DNA from 4 places in the Arthrobacter pascens genome. Region 1 is predicted to be linked to each of the others. Evidence: riboswitches for the same ligand, from Rfam matches in the RefSeq annotation. Region 1 holds a riboswitch; each other region holds the start of a gene.
What was found. Region 1 has a riboswitch for thiamine pyrophosphate ahead of thiO (glycine oxidase ThiO). Riboswitches for the same ligand answer to the same signal wherever they lie in the genome.

Region 1 (2,194 bases):
GGGTACCAGCGCCTGGGCATCGCGCAGCAGCTGGTAGACCCCGCCAGCGGAGACGGCGCCGTCGCCCGTGACGGACAGTGCGTCTTCACGCTGGCTTGCTCCGATGACCACCGAGCCATCCTGCCGGGGAACGATGTACACGGGAACACCGTGGACCAGCCCGCGGACGGTGGAGGTAACCAGCGGGCGCAGATGCTGCGGAACGGCGAGGCGGAGGATGTCCCCATGGACAGGGCGCAGCGGCAGCCGGAGCCCTTCCGGCAGGCCCTCCAGGGATGAAGCCTGCAGCCCGTTGGCCACCACAGTCTCGCGGGCCAGGACCGTCCCGCCTTGAGCGAGCCTCACGCCGCTGACCCGCCCGTCCTGCCAGAGGAGGGACGTAGCCCGGTCCTCGACAGCGAAGCCATCCCGGGCTCCTTCGACGTCGGTTCCGGATCCGGGCTCATGCGAAGCGAGCACCTGCCGGAGGCACGCCACCAGCTTCCGCGGATCCACCTGGTGGTCGGCGGGGATGTCCAGTGCGCAGGATATCGCGGGGCTGAGCAGGCCCTCCCTGGCCCTGGCCTCACGAACCGTGAGCGGTTCCACTGTCAGTCCGTTGGCCTGCTGGACGGTCCGCAGGTCCATGAGCACCCTGCGGTCAGCGGCGTCGGCCGCCACCGCGATAGTGGACGTGGAGAGGTAGCCTGTGTCCAGCCCCGATGCGTCAGCAAGGTCTGAGGCGAAGGCCGGCCACAGGCCGGAGGATTCAAGCATGAGCTCCAGGAGGTCCTGCTCCTGGTAGTGGAGCTCGCTGACCGGCGCAAGCATGCCGGCGGCCGCCCAGCTCGCACCGGAACCTGGCGCGTTGTCGATGAGGACCACCGAACGTCCTGAACGCCTCGCTTCCCAGGCGATGCCATGGCCGATGACTCCGCCGCCGATCACCGCCACGTCCGCTTTTAGCAGCCCTGAAATGCGGGGAGACGAAGCAGAATCCGGTGAGGGACTCCGGGATGGGGGCAAGACGTGTTTCCTTCCCTACGCCGGTACTAGCCGGATCAGGTCAAGCGGTCGGCTCTGACGCCCTCTCAGCCCGGTGCTTTGTGACAGCCGCCGCGGCTCCCGCAGTACCAGCCCAGTTTAGAGGAACTAGGGTGGTTTGCATGAACCCAGCCCTTTCTGACCACGCGGCCGTCTCCACCAGCTCCGACGCGGCCGGCAGTGAAGACGGCGGCCGCGGCCTCGGCAGTGCGCGCCTCTACCTCTGCACCGACGCACGGCGCGAGCGCGGCGACTTTGCTGAGTTTGTCGACTCTGCGTTTGCCGGCGGTGTGGACATCATCCAGCTCAGGGACAAGGCCATCGAAGCGGCCGAGGAGCTCGAACTCCTCGCGGTCCTGAAAGAGGCAGCCCAGCGCCACGGGCGCCTGTGGGCGGTGAATGACCGGGCAGATATCGCTGTCCTGTCGGGGGCACCCGTGTTCCATATCGGTCAGAGGGATCTCCCGCTGCCGGCGGCCAGGACCCTTCTGAACGGGAACGCGGAAATCGGCCTGTCCACTCACAGTACGGAACAGATCGACGCCGCCATCGGGGCATCTGCCGCAATGCTGGCCGCCCCGGCGGGACTGGACTATTTCTGCGTCGGTCCTGTCTGGGCCACCCCAACAAAACCAGGCCGGGCCGCCGTCGGACTTGACCTTGTCAGGTACGCCGCCGGAACGGTAACCAAAGCGGAATCCTCTCCCGGCGGTGCACCCGTGCCCTGGTTCGCCATCGGCGGCATTGACCTGGGCAACGTGGAGCAGGTGGTGGAAGCCGGAGCCAGCCGGGTGGTGGTGGTCCGCGCCATCACCGAGGCGCCGGATCCGGCAGAAGCGGCCTCAGCGCTGCTTGCCGCGCTTGACGCCGGGATGTCCTAAAGCCTTGGTGCCCTCCCTCGAACGGCCGCCGGGGCGATAGCGTGCACTAACTGTGGAAATCGGGCTAACCTGATTTTCGTGTCACATCATCGGCTGGCCCCTAACGTCCACGAGCACACCAACGCGCTCGAGGAGGCGCTGGGCGCGCTGAGAACGGAACTGGAACTGCCGGGACCGTACCCCGACGAGGCGGTGCGCGACGCTGAGGCGGCCGTGGCTTCACACCGGATGCCGGCCTCCGACCTGACTGACGTAGAGTTCCTCACCATTGATCCCGAATCGTCCACCGA
Region 2 (2,194 bases), 400 kb from region 1:
CGACATCGTACTTGCCGAAGATTTCACAGAGCTCGTCAAAGTGGGTGTAGAGGAAGTTTTCCTGGTGGTGGGCGAGGCACCAGCCGGCCATGATGGAGCCGCCGCGGGACACGATGCCAGTCACGCGGTTGGCTGTCAGCGGAACGTACCGCAGCAGCACCCCGGCGTGGATTGTCATGTAGTCCACTCCTTGCTCGCACTGCTCAATGACTGTGTCCCGGAAGATCTCCCACGTGAGCCTGTTTGCCTCGCCGTTGACCTTCTCCAGCGCCTGGTAGATGGGAACCGTGCCGATCGGCACAGGGGAGTTGCGGATGATCCATTCCCGGGTGGTGTGGATGTCATCGCCGGTGGAAAGGTCCATCACCGTGTCGGCCCCCCATTGCGTGGCCCACTGCAGCTTGTCGACTTCCTCGGCGATGGAACTGGTGACGGCGGAGTTGCCGATGTTCGCGTTGATCTTCACCAGGAAGGCCTTGCCGATGATCATCGGCTCGGACTCAGGATGGTTGATGTTGTTGGGGATGATGGCCCGGCCCGCCGCGACTTCGCTGCGGACCAGCTCCACATCGCAGTTTTCACGGAGGGCAACGAACTTCATCTCCGGAGTGACCATGCCCTGCCGGGCGTAGTGCATCTGCGTCACGGTCCGGCCCTCAACGGCGCGGCGGGGCACCGGCTGTGCCCCCTTCCACTCCGCGGACGCTGCGCCGCGACGGACTGCAGACCGGCCGTCGTCGAGCAGGTTCCGCTCCCGGCCGCCGTACGGCTCCGTATCCCCGCGCGTTTCAATCCATTCAGAACGGAACGGGCTGAGGCCGACTACCGGATCGCTTCCGGGGCCTGCTGTCCGGTACACCTGGAAAGGAGCGTTCGCCAGGCCGTTCGGCGAGGGCTCCAGGGCGATTTCCGTTACCGGGACCCTGATTCCCGCCGCTTCATCGCTGATGAAGGCCAGCGAATGGGACTTCAGCGACTGCGTCTCGGCAGGACCCGATTCAGCGGGGCGGGTTTCATTTTGGGCAGGGATCAGCTGTTTTTCTTGCGTATTCACGGAATACTCACTTCCTTCGCCGGCATTACCCGGACAGGTTCAACGGTCGCAGGCTGCGTCAGCCCGATCTCAGCCCCTGCAAGGGCACCCGTGTGGTCAAGACGAAGCTATCACGGCACCGACGGGAAAGTGACCTCCACAAGGGGCGGCCGAAACCCGGATTAGGCTGGCCCGATGGGTGAAATCATCGAATTCAGCGGAACAGTCCTTGCCGGGCCGGACCGGGAACGCCACGGAATGTGGTCGGTGGACGGCCGGCTGACCTTCCACCGTCCCGAGGCCACTCCGGACAGGATCCTGTCCGGCTGGGTGCTCCCGGGCTTTGCGGATGCCCATTGCCACATCGGCCTGGGGCCGCTCGGCGAGGTGGCCGATGAGGTAGCCGAAGAGCAGGCCCGCACCGACCTCAACGCCGGAACACTCCTGGTCCGGGACGCCGGCGCGGCGAGTGACACCCGCTGGCTGCAGCAGCGTCCCGGAATGCCAAGGATCATCCGCGCAGGCAGGCACATCGCCCGCACGCGCCGCTATCTGAAGAACTTTGCCATTGAAGTGGAACCGGACGGGCTGGTTGAGGCCGTCCGGAAACAGGCGCGGGCCGGCGACGGCTGGGTCAAGCTCGTGGGGGACTGGATCGACCGGGACATCGGCGACCTGGCGCCGTCCTTTCCAGCCGCCGTCGTGAAGGAAGCCGTGCAGGCGGCACACGACGAAGGGGCGCGGGTGACAGCCCACTGCTTCGCCGGGGAAACCCTGGACCAGATGCTGGATGCTGATATCGACTGCATTGAGCACGCAACAGGGCTGCTTCCCCGGCACGTTCCCCGGCTCGTGGAACAGGACGTCCCGATTGTCCCCACACTCATCAACATCGCCACCTTCCCGGACATTGCCCGCCAGGCTGAACCGAAGTTTCCCCGCTACGCCTCCCATATGCGTTCGCTCTGGGAACGACGGGAGGAGCGCGTGCTGGAAGCCTTTGAATCCGGGGTCCGCATTTACGCAGGCACCGACGCCGGAAGCGTGATCGGGCACGGCAGGATCGCGGATGAGATCCTTGCCTTGCACAGAGCCGGCCTGCCCACGGTTGCCGCCCTTGATGCCGCCTGCTGGGGCGCACGTGAATGGCTGCGCGCGGAC
Region 3 (2,194 bases), 1.1 Mb from region 1:
GGATCAGCCCGGGACGCATCGCCAGGATGCCGGCAAGCGCGAGGCGCTGCTTCTGCCCGCCTGAAAGGGCCGACGTCGGATGGTCCAGAGCGAACCCGCCGGCAGTTTGAACGCCGGAACCCTCCCCGGGGTTGCCTTGCCCGCCCGGACTTTGCCCGACGGGACTTTGCCCGACAGCGCGGCGCAACCCGACGTCGTCGAGCGCCTCGCGGACACGCCTCCAGATCTCATCCCGGGGCACCGCCAGGTTTTCGGCACCAAACGCGACATCGTCACCGAGCCGTGAGAGCACCACCTGCGTTTCGGGGTCCTGCTGCATGAGGCCGGCCCGTCCGCGCTGTTCGCGCGGAGCCAGGCCGTCGATCAGCAGCGAACCCGACTCGTCGGCGTCGTCCCCTTCGTCCCCCAGCACCCCCGCCAGGGCGTGCAGCAGGGTGGACTTTCCCGCGCCGGAGGGACCCAGAAGCAGTACGCGCTCACCGGGGCCGATCTCGAGGTCGAGTCCCCGGAGGGCGGGCGTGGACCGGCCGGCGTGCCGCCAGCCCCAGCCCCGGGCGGAAACCGCGGCCGGTCGCGCCGCCCTTGAAGCGCCTGCGTGGGCAGCTGACATCAGTTGAAGACGGGCTCTGATGCTGCCTTGCGGGAGGCGAAGGAGCTCAGTACTCCGGTCCTGGCCAGGCCGCGGGTGGCGATCCAGGGCAGGGCACCGGCAATGATGGCGCCGGAGATTGTGCAGAAGATGATGTAGGTGAGCTTGTCGCCTGCTTCATAGGCGATGTTCCAGCCCCAGGGCAGGAAGGAATCGTTGATTCCGCAGAAGAGTCCGGCGCCGGCGCCGGCCAGCAGCGCAGCCGTCAGGTTGTACTTCTGGTACAGGAAGGACTTGAACTTGAAGTTGCCGTAGACCAGCAGGAAGAACACCAGCTCCGCGCCAAGGCCCTGCAGGACTCCGGAGATGAGCACGGTGGCGCCGTACTGCGAGCCCATGATGAGCTCGCCGGTGGCGGCCACGGTTTCGCAGAAGAGCGCCGCACCCGGCTTGCGGACGATGAGCATCCCGAGCACCGCGGGGATCATCCAGCCGCCGGCGATCAGGCCGGTCAGTGGCGGGTAAACGGCGTTCATGGGCGCTGAGACGATCCCGGCGCCCTGGGACCAGGCCCAGAAGATCACGCCCCCGGCGATGGCGATGAGCGCCGCCACCACGATGTCCACGACGCGCCAGGTATTGCCGGTCTTTTTGATTGCTGCTGTTGTCATGTGGTCCTCCTGAGGATCAGGAGGGGAAAGTGCACCCCGGCCGTCGGCGTTCGCCGCCTTTGCCGGACACTTCGAGAACTCGACTCCCTTGCGCCGGTACTAGCCGGATCAGGTTCGAGGGTCTGCGGCTGTCCGCACTCTCAGCGCCCACCTGCGGTTCCTGGCAATGCCAGGTAATGCCCGACGGCGGCGCTCCCCTGTCGTAAATAAATCTGCCCTTGTGGGCGTGGTCTAGTTTACACCGCGGGAGCGGTAGATTGTGGGCCATGACTGCCGAATCCTCCCCCGTGACAGTGTTCGATCCCGATTCCCGCGCAAGCCAGCCCGAAGGGCTGCTCAAGGCCCTGATCGGGCGGGTTGAAGCCGAGATCGGAGAGCTGCAGTTCCCCCATTTCACCAAGGACGACTCCCTCAACCTGGGGCTGCTTCTGGTGGAGCTGGGCAAGAGCCGCCGCCTGCCCATCGCGATCGACATCACCAAGGGCGAGCAGGTTCTGTTCCACGTGGCCCTCGACGGCGCCACACCGGACAACGAGCACTGGATCCGGGCGAAGCAGCGCACCGCGGCCCGGTATGAGGTTCCGTCGCTTCTGGTGGGTCTCCGCGGCCGGCTTCACGGCGGGCGGATAGAGGACCAGGGATGGTTCGACCAGTCCCGGTACGCTCCGCACGGCGGCTCCTTTCCGGTCTATGTGGCCGGGGCAGGCGCCGTGGCCACCGTGACCGTGTCCGGTTTGCCCCAGCAGCAGGACCACGACCTGGTGGTGGAAGCGTTGCGGGAAATCCTGCAATCCATGCGGGCCGGGTAGCCGGACGGGAGCCGCTGATCAGTTTCAGCTATTTGCCGCATGCGCCTGCGCTGGTACCGGGACCAACTGCTGTTTGATGTCCTCCCAGTCGGTTGCCACTCGGCGTTCCACAATCAGCCCGTCCA
Region 4 (2,194 bases), 510 kb from region 1:
GCCGTCCGGATAACCGCCAGGACAACCAGCGGGCCGACAGCCAGCGGATCGAGAGCCAGCCCGGAGGCCGCACCGACCGCAAGCGCCGCCGCGGCAGGGGAGGACAGCCGCTGGATGTCGCCCAGGCCGCGCCGGTGCAGATCCACACGGTCCACCCGGACCCCAGCGACGCCGAGCGCCACGCCAAGGCTGAGGCCACCAGGGTTGCCCTTGCCAACATTGCGGCAGCAGCACACGCCGCCCACCTTCATGACGATGAGGTCGCGCACGCTTCCGCGGGCACGCAGGCACCTGTAAGCCAGGAACGTGTAACTCAGGAACGTGCACCGCAGGAGCGTGCACCGCAGGAACGTGCGCCGCAGGCACCTGCGCCGCAGGCATCACCTTCGCCGGCAACGGGACGGCACGATGCTGACGCATCCGGCCGCCCCGCCACCGTGCTGACCTTCGGCGGAGAACAGGTTGTGCTGCCGTTCGTGGAGCACGCGGGGGACCAGCCGCAGCAACCAGCGCTGACTCTGGACCGCCTGGCCGAGGCGTTTGCCCACCTGGGCGAGCCGGCCCCGGCGCCTGCACCTTCCCAGGCCGAGCCTTCCGAGGCCGAGCGTCCCCAGGCGGAACGTCCTGCCCCTCAGCAACCTGCCGTCGAGGAAAAGGACTACTCCGATCACACGGCAGGGCAGTCCGCGACCCGTCGTCCCCGGCGGAACCGGAGCGCCAGCCGTGCGCAGGGGGCAGCCAACGCCACATCAGTGGAACACCACGAGGCGACCCATGCGGCGTCCACCGGGCATTCACATGCGGCCAAAGCCCCCGAGCCGGAGGCGACGAAGCGGGCTGCAGCGGACGCCCCCATCATCCTCGGAGTAGGGGTTCCGGCCTCCGAGCTCTGAGGAGCAGTACACGTGTAGGCCATGATGCCCGGGCGGGCCCTGTAACATACAGGCCCCGTCCGGGCATCCGGCGTTAACACAGCGCTAGGCTGGGGGACTGACACGGGGTGCCGCGCAGAGAGCCGGCTGAGATCCACACCCGTTGAACCTGTCCGGCTAGCACCGGCGAAGGGACGTCTTTTTTGCCTTCAACATCAGTCCTGCCCCCAACAGCTGCTGCCCCTGATGCTCCCAATGCCGCACCCGCCCGGGCTTCAGCAGTCGGAACATCGGCCGCTGCAGACCGGGCCCTTTCAGAGCCGGCTGCGTCCCCATCCGCCACCCGGCGGCCGGTTCCCCGCGTGCTGTCCATCGCCGGATCGGACCCGTCCGGCGGTGCCGGCATCCAGGCTGACCTGAAAAGCATCGCGGCGCACGGCGGCTACGGAATGGCCGCCATCACGGCCCTCACCGTCCAAAACACCCAAGGTGTCTGGGCGGTCCACGTCCCGCCGGCAGCTTTCCTGGCCCAGCAGCTGGACGCCCTCAGCGACGACATCAGCATCGATGCCGTAAAGATCGGCATGCTGGGCGACGCCGAGGTGATTGCTGCCGTCCGCAGCTGGCTGGAAAAAGTCCGGCCCGCCGTCGTCGTCCTTGACCCGGTGATGGTGGCAACCAGCGGGGATAGGCTCCTGCAGGAATCGGCCGAGGCGGCCCTGCGCGGACTTCTGCCGCTGGCGGACCTGATCACGCCCAACCTGGCCGAACTCGCCATGCTCATGGATGAACAGGAGGCGGACAGCTGGCCGGCTGCCCTGGAGCAGGGCCGCCGGCTGGCATCCGTCACCGGTGCCACCATTCTGGTGAAGGGCGGCCATCTCGACGGCGGCTCCTGCCCGGATGCGCTGGTCAATACCGGGGGACTGCTCTCCGAGGAAGTGGTGGTCCTGCAGGGGGAACGTGTTCCCACCCGCAACAGCCACGGCACCGGCTGCTCGCTCTCCTCGGCGATGGCAACGGCACAGGCCCGGCTGGGCGACTGGGAGGCGTCCCTGCGACAGGTGAAGCCATGGCTGACCGCTGCCCTGCAGAACTCTGCCTTGCTGGGAGTAGGCAGGGGCAACGGTCCCATCCACCATTTCCACCACCTCCAGCCCCCGGCGTCCGCCTTAGGCTTTGCCGACATCCTCTGGGCTGAGGCGCAGCCGGACCTGGAGGCCATCTACAGCCTGCAGTTCATCCGGGACCTGACAGACGGCAGCCTGGCTGAAAACCAGTTCGCCTACTACCTCGCCCAGGACGCCATCTACCTCAACGGC

Region 2: linked by a shared signal. The riboswitch ahead of thiC (phosphomethylpyrimidine synthase ThiC) and the one ahead of thiO (glycine oxidase ThiO) in region 1 are both predicted to bind thiamine pyrophosphate.
Region 3: linked by a shared signal. The riboswitch ahead of QFZ40_RS00365 (ECF transporter S component) and the one ahead of thiO (glycine oxidase ThiO) in region 1 are both predicted to bind thiamine pyrophosphate.
Region 4: linked by a shared signal. The riboswitch ahead of thiD (bifunctional hydroxymethylpyrimidine kinase/phosphomethylpyrimidine kinase) and the one ahead of thiO (glycine oxidase ThiO) in region 1 are both predicted to bind thiamine pyrophosphate.

The regions. Positions count from the first base shown of each region.
Region 1 covers NZ_JAUSXF010000001.1:1,212,318-1,214,511, reverse strand. The annotation lists gene thiO (glycine oxidase ThiO) at 1-1,005, opposite strand, end outside; TPP riboswitch at 1,001-1,118, opposite strand; gene thiE (thiamine phosphate synthase) at 1,146-1,904, shown strand; gene QFZ40_RS05675 (RNB domain-containing ribonuclease) at 1,983-2,194, shown strand, end outside.
Region 2 covers NZ_JAUSXF010000001.1:1,609,226-1,611,419, forward strand. The annotation lists gene thiC (phosphomethylpyrimidine synthase ThiC) at 1-1,054, opposite strand, end outside; TPP riboswitch at 1,049-1,156, opposite strand; gene QFZ40_RS07400 (amidohydrolase family protein) at 1,229-2,194, shown strand, end outside.
Region 3 covers NZ_JAUSXF010000001.1:82,429-84,622, reverse strand. The annotation lists gene QFZ40_RS00370 (ABC transporter ATP-binding protein) at 1-610, opposite strand, end outside; gene QFZ40_RS00365 (ECF transporter S component) at 610-1,260, opposite strand; TPP riboswitch at 1,328-1,469, opposite strand; gene QFZ40_RS00360 (heme-degrading domain-containing protein) at 1,527-2,069, shown strand; gene QFZ40_RS00355 (ester cyclase) at 2,094-2,194, opposite strand, start outside.
Region 4 covers NZ_JAUSXF010000001.1:1,719,972-1,722,165, forward strand. The annotation lists gene QFZ40_RS07910 (Rne/Rng family ribonuclease) at 1-893, shown strand, start outside; TPP riboswitch at 987-1,084, shown strand; gene thiD (bifunctional hydroxymethylpyrimidine kinase/phosphomethylpyrimidine kinase) at 1,235-2,194, shown strand, end outside.